Candidatus Chlorohelix allophototropha: one gene and its partner. The protein of the gene in region 2 interacts with the protein of the main gene of each other region in a pairwise test. Links are inferred from orthologs where the notes say so. Each region holds a gene or a part of one and is shown on either strand. Other genes may lie near its edges. The genes, in order: rlmN and ftsZ.

Evidence for each region.
Region 1: the proteins of ftsZ (region 2) and rlmN interact in binary tests that used the Escherichia coli proteins (3 or more experiments, as listed by UniProt). The link is inferred for Candidatus Chlorohelix allophototropha from one-to-one orthologs.

What each region holds. Positions count from the first base shown.
Region 1 is NZ_CP128399.1:110,155-116,621, forward strand. What follows is about bases 3,437-6,358. They hold rlmN (dual-specificity RNA methyltransferase RlmN), read right to left. Parts: upstream 5,523-6,358; coding sequence 4,350-5,522; downstream 3,437-4,349. Other genes in these bases: larC (nickel pincer cofactor biosynthesis protein LarC), read right to left, coding at 3,437-4,319; OZ401_RS00530 (response regulator transcription factor), read right to left, coding at 5,607-6,358. Also shown: OZ401_RS00500 (lamin tail domain-containing protein), read left to right, coding at 1-953; OZ401_RS00505 (hypothetical protein), read left to right, coding at 969-1,337; OZ401_RS00510 (DedA family protein), read left to right, coding at 1,435-2,115; OZ401_RS00515 (DedA family protein), read left to right, coding at 2,266-3,009; more of larC, read right to left, coding at 3,051-3,436; more of OZ401_RS00530, read right to left, coding at 6,359-6,359.
Region 2 is NZ_CP128399.1:2,450,397-2,456,736, reverse strand. What follows is about bases 2,032-4,826. They hold ftsZ (cell division protein FtsZ), read left to right. Parts: upstream 2,032-2,743; coding sequence 2,744-3,910; downstream 3,911-4,826. Other genes in these bases: zapE (cell division protein ZapE), read left to right, coding at 4,252-4,826; ftsA (cell division protein FtsA), read left to right, coding at 2,032-2,620. Also shown: OZ401_RS10805 (cell division protein FtsQ/DivIB), read left to right, coding at 1-328; OZ401_RS10800 (PLP-dependent cysteine synthase family protein), read left to right, coding at 328-1,275; more of ftsA, read left to right, coding at 1,280-2,031; more of zapE, read left to right, coding at 4,827-5,334; OZ401_RS10780 (FAD-dependent oxidoreductase), read left to right, coding at 5,336-6,340. UniProt on the Escherichia coli protein: Essential cell division protein that forms a contractile ring structure (Z ring) at the future cell division site. The regulation of the ring assembly controls the timing and the location of cell division.

The DNA of each region.
Region 1 (6,467 bases), 2.3 Mb from region 2 along the record:
GTGGCGAACTAACGCCCAGCGGGAATACGACCGGTTTTTTGTTGAATGAAGTATATTCCGGTTCTGCGGCAGGCGGCTTGCAATGGGTGGAAATTCTCGCGAATGCTTCAGGTAAGGATGGAGAAAATAGCCTAGACCTCACCGGCTTGACCCTTAGAACTGCTAAAGGCTCGCTGGATTTGAGTAAACAAAAGGCAACCGCGCTAATCCCCACAAAATCAGACTTACTAGAGGTAGGACAAGGAAAACCAGTTCCGGGCGGCGCTTACCTATTGGTGGTATCAAGCGTTTCGAACTTCAAAGCCGCCTTTCCCTCTTCTAAAGCTGTACCCTTTGATGGTTCAAGTGTTCTGGGTGATCTTGACCCCAAAGATGATGCCATTACTTTGTTGCAGGGAGGTCAGTTGCTTGATCAAGTCGGGTGGGGTAACCCTTCGCAAAGCTTATTGAATAAAATTGGCGTTTCCGGTTCGGTAAATCTTTCGCTTTCTTCTATTGGGGGTGATAATCCCAAAAGTCTAGGGAGAACTCCACCGACCGGCGCGCGCGATGTAAATAAACCGGGTATCTTTACCATTCACGAATCGGTTTCGCCGGGCGGCGCAGTGCCACAACCTCGTGAAAAATATAATTTCTTGCTGAATGAAGCTACCAATGTTATTACTATCGTTGGCGGTTTGATACTTTTTCTGGTATTCGTGATGATAGCGGTAATTGCCCGCCGCTTTGAGACTTTGGCTCAACAACGCACCTACTGGCAGTTGTTGTTGCTAGCCCCAATCGGAATTATGGTTTATAACGTTGTTACAATTCTAGCTTTCATTTCCAGAGGCAGTTTAAACGATCAAGATCGCTGGATTGGTTTTACCTCGTTATTCATCTCCGGTATAGCCTGTGCTGCGGTTATCAATGTATTTCGCAATATTGCCAAAGATATACTGGCGGCTGAGTAAAGGGAGGCATAGGCGATGACCGTATTCGGCAATGTTATAGAGTTATTCCAGCAACAACAACTCCAGGCTTTACTGCTGGATATAGGCTTTATTATATTGGCTCTGGCGCTCTTCTGGTTTGCTCGTATTCTGGGAGAATTGTTAGAAATTATCCAAAAACCCCCGGTAGAAGGACTTACTCGCATTGCGGGTTGGTTGTTGATTTTGACTTTCTCCATACCGCACTATGTCGCGAATATTTACTTGTATCCGAACCTAACCGGAGATAGTAATATGTGGGTAGCGCTTTGGATTTTCCGTACTATCTCAAATGTGGGTTTGCTGGTTGCCTCAATTCTGGCATTAATCCCGGTAGTCTTGTATTGGCGTTGGACTAGAGAATAGTTTTTAACCTGACTGTAATAATTTTTTATTGACAAAACCCCGCTTTACCACTATTTTGGAAATAGTGGTTTTTTTACTATTTATCGGAGGATTAATTGTGTTAAAGGGTCTTGAAAACTGGCTGATCGACTTCCTGACAACTTTTTACCATAGTGTTGGCTGGTGGGGCGTAATAGCGATGATGGCAATTGAAAGCATGATGATTCCGCTACCCAGCGAAATTATTATGCCGCTGGCAGGGTGGTTGCTGGTGACCAATATTGCCGGTGATACTCCCGTGTGGCTGCAACTGGTCTGGGCTGGTGTAATCGGTGGTGTAGGCTGCACAATCGGCTCTATAATCGGCTACTATATCGGACTCTTTGGCGGCAGACCTCTGGTAGTTAAATACGGCAAGTATGTGCTGATTAACGTTGGGCATCTGGAAATTGCCGAACGATGGCTCGATCGTTGGGGCGCCCTTGCCACTTTTATTTCTCGTTTGCTACCGGTGGTACGCACATTTGTAAGTTTGCCTGCCGGTGTGGTACGCACGCATCTTGCCATATTTTTACCTTTAACCTTTATAGGTTCATTTATTTGGTCGCTGGCTTTAGCTTGGGTAGGGTTTGTGTTGGGGGCACAATTTGAGTCGGTTCGCAACTCAATCGGCTGGTTAGATTACCCCATCATTGCTGTAATTCTACTTCTAGTAGTTTGGTTTGTGTACAATTCGCTGAAAAAGCGCAAGCAAGAACGCCTTGCTGCTTCGGTTGTAGGCGGCAAAGGCAAGGAATAAGCCTCCGCTTTCATTGAAATTTGACATATCCTTTTTGCCGCTCACCTGTCGAGAGCTTTGTTGTTAAGCTTAACCATCGACTACAAGGGATGGTGAACGGTTTTTTGTGGGAAAATTTAATAAATATAACCGAGAAGGAGTTTGCGGGATTTGGAACTGACAATTTTTCTTGACTATGATGTAATTGCAGCAACAGACGTTGTTGCCAAAGAAGGCGGCTTCTTCCTCGATCCTGTTTATCTTATCAAAACCCTAGGCTTGTTCGGCATAGTGCTGATTGTTTTCGCCGAGTCGGGTTTGCTGTTCGGCTTTTTCTTTCCGGGTGACAGTTTGCTCTTTACTGCCGGGTTTTTTGCTTCTCAGGGTTGGTTTGATATCTGGTTACTGGTTCCCCTATGTTTTATTGCCGCTGTTTTGGGCGATAGTGTAGGTTACTGGACAGGCAGCAAGTTTGGTCCGAAGTTATTTAACAAGGAAGATTCATTTTTCTTCCATAAGGATCATATTATTCGCGCTCAAAAATTTTACGATAAATACGGTGGCAAAACAGTTCTGCTGGCGCGTTTCGTGCCGATTGTGCGCACCTTCGCGCCGATTGTAGCGGGCATGGGCAAAATGCGCTATGCCACATTTCTAGCTTACAATGTGGTGGGCGCTTTCGTATTTGCAGTTTGTATCACTCTCGCTGGCTATTTCTTGGGTCAGGTGATACCGGATATAGATAAATTCCTGTTGCCAATTATTTTCTTGATTATTTTAGTTTCAGTTGCGCCGGGGATATACCATATTTTCAAGGAAAAAGATAACCGGATGCGCTTTACGAATAGCCTCAAGAAGTTGCTCAAACGTGATGGTAAGGTGGAATCTGCCGCTCAACTTAATAAAAAAGACTAAAATCGCGGTTAATTTATGGCTAGTACCGGAGTTTCCCCCTGCTATGCCGGAGGGGGATTTTTTATTTCGGCTGTGTTTTTTGCTGCTTCATAAATTTCACGGAATGGTCTCTTGGTGCGGCGTGCGATTGCCGCTACATCTTCGTATTCCGGCACGGCTTCTACCGCTATGCCGTTGAGAAACTTGAGCTTGAGCCGTACTTTTGAGCCTGCCACTTCCACTTCTCGGAAATTGCGCCCGGCTTTGTAACGGCGATATTGGCTTACTCGCACGCCAAAGGCGCTGGTTTCTTTCAAGATAAGCTCGGCAATACGCGCTTCATCGCTGGTATTTGCCAGCACGCCTAGCATTACACCGGGGCGGTTTTTTTTCATCTGGATAGGGCTGAAGTAAACATCTAGTGCGCCTTCTGCCAGCAATTTATCCATCAGATAACCCAAGCCTTCCGCGCTCATATCGTCAAGATTGGTTTCTAGTCCGCAAATTTCGTCATGTTCAAAAGGGTCGCTAGTAAGCGATTCCTGTGTTAACTGTATTGTTTTATGAGTCTCAGTTTCTGGCAGAGGTTCTCCTAGCCACAGGCGCAGCGCATTTAGCCAATCAAATTCGCGACTCCCGAAGCCATAGCCGATTTTTTCCAGTTGCATAGCGGGTTGGGTGAAGCGGCACAAGGTTGTTACAATTGCCGCTCCTGTAGGCGTTACCATTTCGCTGCGGGCAGGGTATTGGCTACCATTGGATAGGGTTACTTGGGGCGACAAAATAGCCCCGGCGTTTGCCAGCAATTGCAGGGTGGCAGGGGCAGGCACAGGCAGAATTCCGTGCGCCGTATTTACAAAGCCGCTACCCAGCGGTAATGCGCTGCAATAAAAATGCTCTATTTCGAAATATTCGAAGCCTAGGCACGTCCCTACAATATCCACGATAGCATCTACTGCCCCGACCTCGTGAAAATGCACCTGTTCAAGCGGTACTCCATGAACCTGCGCTTCGGCTTCTGCCAACGCCCGGAAAATGCGAGAGGCTCTATCCTTGACTCTATCAATCAATGCGCTGTTTTCGATAATAGCGAGTATCTCGCGGAGATGGCGCTGCGTTTCCAGTTCCGGTTGCTCTAAAATTACATCTAGCTTTATCCCGCTGATGCCATGCTGCTCGACTCGATTCATTTCAAGATGGTAATTAGCTACACCGAGTTTTGCCAGTTCAGCTTTGAGGTAATCAAGCGGCATTCCGGCATGCAGCAATGCGCCGAGTGTCATGTCACCGCTTACACCGGAAAATGCGTCAAAATAAATCAGTTTGCCCATTGCTTATATTTTCTGAAAGTACCTTGTGGGTTATTGACTCAAACGGCTGTGTTTACCGTCTTGCGCTACCTTTAGCTGTCCGCAAGCCGCCTGAATATCGCGTCCCATCTCCACCCGCACCGAGTTAGGAATACCATAACGAGTCAATTCTGCTTGGAAAACCTTAACTCGATTTATATCAGAACCGCGCTGGCTACTACCGGGAACGGGATTCATCGGAATCAGGTTTACGTGGCATAACATTCCTTTGATGAGTTTGCCCAGTTCTCGCGCACAAGCCACCGTATCATTAACCTCTTCTACCAGTGTATATTCAAAACTGAGGCGGCGATTGGTATTGGCGATATAATCCCGGCAAGCCTCGATTAGCTCGGCGATGGGATAACGGCGACTGATAGGCATCATCTGGCTGCGTAGCGTATCATTTGGGGCGTGCAGCGAAAGAGCTAGATTCACCGGCAGTTCTTCTTGCCCGAAGCGTTTTATCATTTGGGGTAAACCCACCGTGGAAACGGTCATTTTACGGGCGCTCAGGTTGATACCATCCGGGTCATGCAAGCGTCGAATCGCTTTCCAGAGGTTCAGGTAATTTGCCAACGGTTCGCCCATTCCCATAAACACAAGGTTGGAAACCCGCTTATGCCCCAAAGTCAATTTTTGATCTTCGGTGTTTATCAGGAAACGCTCGTAGTGCAAGATCTGTTGCAAGATTTCCCCCGCCGTCAGGTTACGATTCAAACCCATCAAGCCGGTAGCACAAAAAGAGCAAGCCATCGCGCAGCCAGCCTGCGTTGAAACGCATACAGTAGCGCGATCGGAGTAAAGCATTAATACCGTTTCGATTTCCGCGCCGTCCCATAGCCGGAAAAGAGCTTTACGGGTTTGTCCGTCATGCGCAACTTTTTCAGCTATCACTTCCAGCGGGGCAAGGCGATAATTTCCCTGCAATTTTTCCAACAAAGGGCGAGGCAAGTTGCCCAACTCGCTGTACTCTGCGGCGAATTTCCGATATAGCCAGTCCCAAATCTGGTTAGCGCGAAAGGCAGGTTGCCCGAAGCTCAAAACAACATTTTTCAATTCATCCCGCTCAAGCGCAAGCAAATCAGGCAGCGGTTTGCTTGTCTGGGTAAGCGGTATAGAAGCGGTGGCAATATTTATATTTTCTATTTCGGCTAGATCTGCCTGAAAATCCTGCGGTAGCATTTATACATCCAATCAATAAAAAATCCCGTAGCCTCACTGGTTACGGGAGAAATTTTACCATTACTGCTAGGATAAGCAAAGTGGTTAAGGTTTATTCGAAAACTTATAGCCGACTCCCCGAATAGTCTGCACATAGCGAGGGTTGGAAGGGTCTTCCTCTAGCTTTTTACGCAGACGCGCTAGGTGTACATCTACTACGCGCCCATCGCCAAAGTAATCATAATTCCAGATTTGCTCTAATAATTGGTCGCGGCTGAAAACCAATCCGGGATGATCATGTAGGTATTTTAGTAGGTCAAATTCCAATTTGGTCAAATCCAGTTCCTGCCCGTTCTTCCAAACCTGCCTTCGCTCTGAATCTATAATCAACCCGGTTTGAGAAGGAGCTTCGGTGGCTTTAGGTACTGAGATTATTTCAGCCTGGATTTTGTTGCGCCGCATCATTGCGTTTACACGTGCTACCAGTTCGCGTCCACTGAAGGGTTTAGTAACATAATCGTCTGCGCCCGCTTCTAGACCGAGAATTTTCTGATCCTCCGTGTCCAAGGCAGTGAGCATCATAATAAACATGCTCGGATTAATCTGGCGTAACTGGCGACAGACTTCTACCCCGTCCATTTCTGGCATCATTCGATCCAACAAGGCAACCACCGGGTTTTCTTTGCGCGCAATCTCAATTGCTTGTTTACCACCTTCTGCCACCAGTACATTGTATCCGGCGCGTTTAAGATGATATTCAACCAAAACCCTTATATCGGACTCATCGTCAACTACTAGTACTTTATCGGCAATTGCGGTATTTGCCGATTCTGCGTTTGAGTTGGTTTTTTCTGTCATAAAATAGATACCACTATGTTCCTTTTTATTGATTAACTACTCTATTTTAACAGGAAAACCTAACAATTAACATAACGATCAAGGACAAATTTGCTACCGTACAGATAT
Region 2 (6,340 bases):
TGATGCTTCCACTCTGCCTGTTATAAATAGCCTAGATACTACTCAGAAGAAGGTAGGTGAAAAGGTGGAGGGGGTCGCGGTTTCAAGTGCTGCCCCAATTCTTGATAGATTGCAAACGGAGGGTATAAAAATCACCTCGCTGGATTACTCGCCTACAACCGGCTTAATAGTGGTAGGAAATGGCAAAACCGGAACATGGAAAGCGCTTTTTGGAACAGACGCAGAACTGGATAAGAAAATCAATTTGCTGAAGGCGTTGCAGGCTCGAACCGATTTGAAATGGTCATTGGCAGATTTGCGCTTTACCGATAAGCCGGTTATAAGCTGATGTTCTTTAATAGTATTTTAGAAACAATCGGTAATACCCCGTTGGTAGCGCTGGACAGATTGGCGGAAGGCTTACCGGCAAGGGTACTGGCTAAGATTGAGTCGGTAAATCCCGGCGCAAGCGTTAAAGATCGTGCTGCGCTTCGGATGATTGAGGAAGCCGAGAAGCAGGGCTTATTAAAGCCGGGTGGTACGGTGGTCGAACTGACCAGCGGCAATATGGGTGCAGGGCTGGCGATAGTATGCGCCATCAAGGGCTATCGCATGGTTGCGGTGATGAGCGAAGGCAACAGTATTGAACGGCGCAAAATGCTGGCAGGTTTAGGCGCGGAGGTAGCGCTAGTGCCACAGGCGATTGGTAGCGTACCGGGTAAAGTTAGCGGCGAGGATTTGGCGCTGGTGGAAGAACGGACACAAGCGCTGGTGAAGGAATTAAATGCTTTTCGCCCTGACCAGTTTAATAATCCGGCGAATGCAGCGGCGCACGAACTGGCAACCGGAAAAGAGATATGGGAACAAACCGACGGTAAAGTAACTTCTTTTGTGGCAATTGCCGGTTCCGGCGGTAGTTTTGTTGGAACGGCGCGTGCATTGAAACACTATAACCCGGCTATCAAGTGTTTTGTAGTTGAGCCGGAAACAGCACAGGTAATCGGGGGCAAGCCCGTTACAAATTCGGCGCACAAATTGCAAGGCGCAGGTTATGCGCTGATGCCGCCTTTGTGGGATTCGGGGCTTTGCGATGGGACTATCGGGATAACAGATGAAAAAGCCACTTTTACTGCTCGCGCTTTGGCGAAGCAGGAAGGTATCTTTGGGGGCTTCAGCAGTGGCGCAAACGTAGCTGCCGCGCTGCAATTAGCAAAACGGGCGTTACCGGGCGACCTTATCGTAACGCTGGTATGCGATAGCGGATTAAAGTATCTGAGCACCGATTTGGTGGAGTAAACATATGGCTGTTAACCGTGAAAAACCCTTGGTGGGAATAGACATTGGCACTTCTAAAATCAGCTGCATTATCGGGCAGGTGACCAAAGATGGGCATATTGATATTACCGGATACGGAGTAAGCCCTAGCAAAGGGTTGGCTAAAGGCGTAGTGGTAAATATCGAAGAAACCTCGCAAAGTATCGCCAGTGCGGTGGAAAAAGCTGAAAGGCTTGCCGGAATAAAAGTTGGCGCGGCTAATGTAGGGGTAACGGGCAGCCATGTAAGCAGCATCAATAGTCGGGGCGTGGTTGCGGTGAGCAAATTCGATCGCGAGATAGGGCATGAAGATGTAGCAAGGGTAATGGACTCTGCTCGTGCAGTAGCTATACCGCCCCAGCGCGAAGTTTTACATGTTATCCCGCGCACCTACGTAATTGATGGGCAGGATGGGGTACGCGACCCAATCGGTATGAGTGGCTACCGTCTTGAAGTAGAGACTCATATTGTTACTGGAGCGGTCAGCATTTTGAATAACCTTTACAAGGCGGTACAGCGCGTAGGCATCGAAGTGGAAGAGTTGGTACTCGAATCGCTGGCAGCCAGCGAAGCGGTGCTAGGAGAGGCGGAGAAGCGTCTGGGTGTCGTGTTGGTGGATATCGGCAGCGGCACAACCGATATTGCAATATACATTGACGGTACTATCTGGCACACCGCGGTATTACCGATTGGCGGCAATCATATTACCAACGACATCGCCATTGTATTGCGTACTCCGCTTGAAACGGCTGAACGGTTGAAGACAAAGTACGGTGATGCTTCGGTAATCGGCTCTATGAAGGGTTATTACGGGGGTTATTACGGACACGATAACTGGAAATTGCGCAAAGTAGATGAGAATCCTAAAGTGGATGAACAGCCGGATGAAATGATCGAAGTGGAAGCTTTCGAAATCGGTAGTAAACAGCGCGTTTCCAGAAAAACTTTGAATGAGGTAATCTATGCTCGTGCGCGCCAGCTTTTTGAGATGGTGCAAGGCGAGATCAAGAAAAGTGGCTACGATGCGATGATCCCCGCAGGCATTGTGCTTACGGGTGGTTCTGCCAGTTTGACGGGTATTACCGATGCGGCGGCGCATATATTGCGAATGCCCGTTCGTGTAGGTGTCCCACGGGGGATGAGTGGAATGGGCGGAGACGCCTTGAACAATCCCGCCTACAGCGCCGGCGTGGGACTGGTGTTGTGGGGTCTGAAGAAGATGAACGGCGAAGATATTTTGCAGGAACCGCGCCGCGCCAGCAGTGGCGGCGGTGGGGTTGGCAGGAAATTTTCTGGCTGGTTGCGAAATTTTTTACCGTCACAATAGTAGTTAATCGGGACTTATAGCCGGGTATTGAGTTCCAAACTGGGTTTATCGGTCGGGGATAGCACAGTAATGGGGAGAGAGAAACCGGCAACAAGCGGGTTGCGTTAAAAGGAGATAACCCTAATGACATCAAAAAGGATGCATGATCAGCAGTTAATAAATAGCGTGGATCTGGAAAGCTTCGCGCAGATAAAGGTTGTGGGCGTAGGTGGCGGCGGTTCCAATGCAGTGAACCGTATGATTGAGAGTGGTCTTACCGGTATTGAGTTTTACGTAGTGAATACCGATGCTCAAGCCTTGCTCTATAGCAAAGCCCCTACCCGTATTCGGATTGGCGATAAAGTTACCAAAGGACTTGGCGCGGGCGGTAATCCGGTAATCGGCGCTAAGGCTGCTGAAGAAAGCAGCGAGGAATTGTTTGAAGCGCTAAAGGGCGCGGACATGATATTTATCACCAGCGGTATGGGCGGTGGTACAGGTACAGGCGCTTCCCCTATCATAGCCCAGATCGCTAAGGAAATCGGCGCGCTTACCGTGGGCGTGGTAACCAAACCGTTTAGTTTTGAAGGCAATCGCCGCAAGGCTTCTGCCGAAGAAGGCATTGCCCGCTTTAAAGAGCATGTAGATACCTTAATCACAATTCCTAACGATAGGCTGTTGCAGGTTGCCGATAAGAAGACCAGCATAGTAGAAGCCTTCAGAATTGCGGATGATGTATTGCGGCAAGGTATTCAAGGTATTTCTGATCTGATTACCGTTCCGGGCTTAATCAACCTCGACTTTGCTGATGTTAAGAGCATTATGACCGATGCAGGGTCTGCTTTGATGGCAATTGGACATGGTACGGGCGATAATCGTTGTATTGATGCCGCCAAACAGGCAATTGAAAGTCCTTTGCTGGAGCTATCAATTGAAGGGGCGCGCGGAGTGCTGTTCAATATTACCGGTGGAGATGATCTCGGTATTCTCGAAGTTTACGAAGCAGCGGAGATAATTCAGCAAGCCGCCGATCCTGACGCTAATATTATAGTCGGTGCAGTGATTGATCCACGTATGGGTAGTGAAGTGAAGCTGACGGTGATTGCAACAGGCTTTGATGCGGTACGCAAGCCGCAATTGCGCCCGGTGCAAGTGCCGCACTATACCAACCAACCGTTGCAACAGCCTTCCGGCAAGACCAACTACCAGCCTACTGCGCCGGCTGAGCCGTATCCTTATCGCCCTGCGGCTAACGATGATTTGGATATTCCGCCGTTCCTACGCTATCGCCAGAACCGCGGGAATCAGTAGCACCGATTTTGAGTTAAATAAACTACGGTTTTGTGAGAGATATCGCCCGCTGGTAACCGGGCGAATCGCCGCCTAAACCGGAACTCAAAATCACTTTTCAATGGACATATCTTTGTATTGACCTCTTATCCTAGACGCTACTAACGTCAATCCGGATAGGTGCGTTGATACATTCTCTTTTAACGCAAACCAAGCAGCGGTCCTCACAAGGGATCGCTTTATTTTGCTATAAAATAGCACAAATGTGCGCTTACTACAAGTAGTAATTCTCCACTTTTCTCAACACGCTAGTATTGACAGCGTATTGATTAATCGGCTACACTCAGCAGGTGAATACATCGTTGCAAAAATCACAAGATGGGCTTGAATTGCCCAACCGTACCCTGACCTTTGACCAGATTGACTGTGAGGTTAGTATTGAAGAGGTGGTCGGGGGTTTTGTGCCTACTCCCCGTTTTTCCCATGTTTCGTTTGAAAGCTATCGTCCTGACCCGAAGCAGCCTTCTCAAGCAAGTACACTACAACGGCTACGCGAATATGTGAGTGGGATACAAGCAGAGCGTGGCGAGCGTGGGGGTCTTCTTGGCTTTTTAAAGAAGAAAACGCCGGTTGCTATAAAGGGGCTTTACCTTGATGGTGGCTATGGGGTGGGCAAAACTCATCTTCTTGCTTCTGCCTATTTGGAAGCACCTGCCCCCAAAGCCTATCTTTCCTTTCAAGAACTGGCTTATGCGATTGGTGCTAAAGGGATGGCACCGGCAATAGAAGCTTTCAAACCCTATCGCCTCATCTGTGTGGATGAGTTTGAACTGGATGATGTGGGAAATACCATGCTCGCCAAAACTTTCATCCGAGGTGTGATGGAGGGTGGCAACACCCATATCTTGACCACTTCAAACACGCTACCAAGTGAGTTAGGACAAGGGCGTTTCAATGCGGATGATTTCAAGCGTGAAATCGGTATCATCGCCCAAAGTTTCGAGTCGATTAGGTTAGAGGGTGAGGATTATCGCCATCGTGCTTACGGTGAGAATGTCCTTTCGGAAGGTATTTATGCGTCTGATTCCGCTGCGCTGCACAACGCCTACACACACTATATGCCGCTTAAAAGCTCAAAGTTATATACCACTTTTGATGAATTGCTAAAACATTTGGCAGCGCACCATCCTATTCGCTACTCGCGCTTGCTTGTGCCACTGGAAGTAGTATTTATCGAAGGGCTTGCACCTTTCCACGAACAGATTGACGCGCTCCGTTTCGTACATTTCATCGACAAACTGTACGACCAGCGGGTAAAACTTGCGGTGTCGGCAAGATGCACACTACCAGACCTGTTCTTGCCGGAATATCGTGATAAAGGGTACGCTAAAAAGTATCGACGTTGCCTCTCTCGCCTACATGAGTTAATTTCAGAAGGAATATAAAATGCAATCTGAGCCTCGTGCCTGTGTGATAATCGGGGGTGGTGTAGCAGGACTGACTGCCGCTTTACATTTGACCGAGCGGGGATTGTTGCCGCTCGTGCTGGAGGCTGAACCTGCCTTTCTGGGTGGTCGTTGGAGTACAAAACCGGCAGTTGAGCTTACTTCTGCCGATGGGCGGCGCTGGAGCTTTCCTGCCGAACATGGGATTCATGGCTTGTGGTGGCAATACAAGAACCTCAAAGCGATGGCTGCCCGGCACGGCTTTATGCCGGAACTGGTTTTTGCAGATCGCCAGCAATGGGTTCACGGTGAGTCGAACGGTAAAATTCTACGCTGTGAGATGGGGCGAGGTGTGCGTCGTACTATACTTTGGCCTGCCCCTTTCCATTACGGCGCGTTGTCATTTTACCCCCCTTTCGTGCGGATGCTAACTTTCAGTGATATTTTCAAAATCCCGGTAGTGCTAGGTACTTTGCTGACTGCTACCGCGATTGACCCGTTGGTTGAAGGTGTAAGCTTAGAAGGTAAAACTGTTGCGGATTTGTGCAAAGGCTGGCCTCCGCGCATGACCGCATTTCTAGCAACTTTGGCGCGTAGTGGCTTATCGGCACATCTAGATCAGGTTCCGGCAGCGGGTTTTATTGCTTTCTTACGCTTTTATTCGCTGCTGCGGCGAGACAGCCAGCGTTTCCACTACTTGCCCACCGACCCGGAAACCGCGTTGATTGCGCCGATGGCAGAAAAAATTGTTCGGGCTGGTGCTGAGATTCGTAAGGACGCAAGGGTAGAACGGCTTGAACGTGTGGGTGAAACAGGTTGGGTAGTATTTCTGGAAAATGGGGAAAAAATCGAAGCATTGCATGTAATAGTGGCTACCGATGCGCCCGCCGCCAGCCGTATCTTTAACAATAGCCCAACCACCGCAGCGATTACTGCTGATATGAAATGGCCCGAAGGTCGCCATACGGGAGTCTTGCGCTTTTGGTTCTCCGAGTCGCCTCGCAAG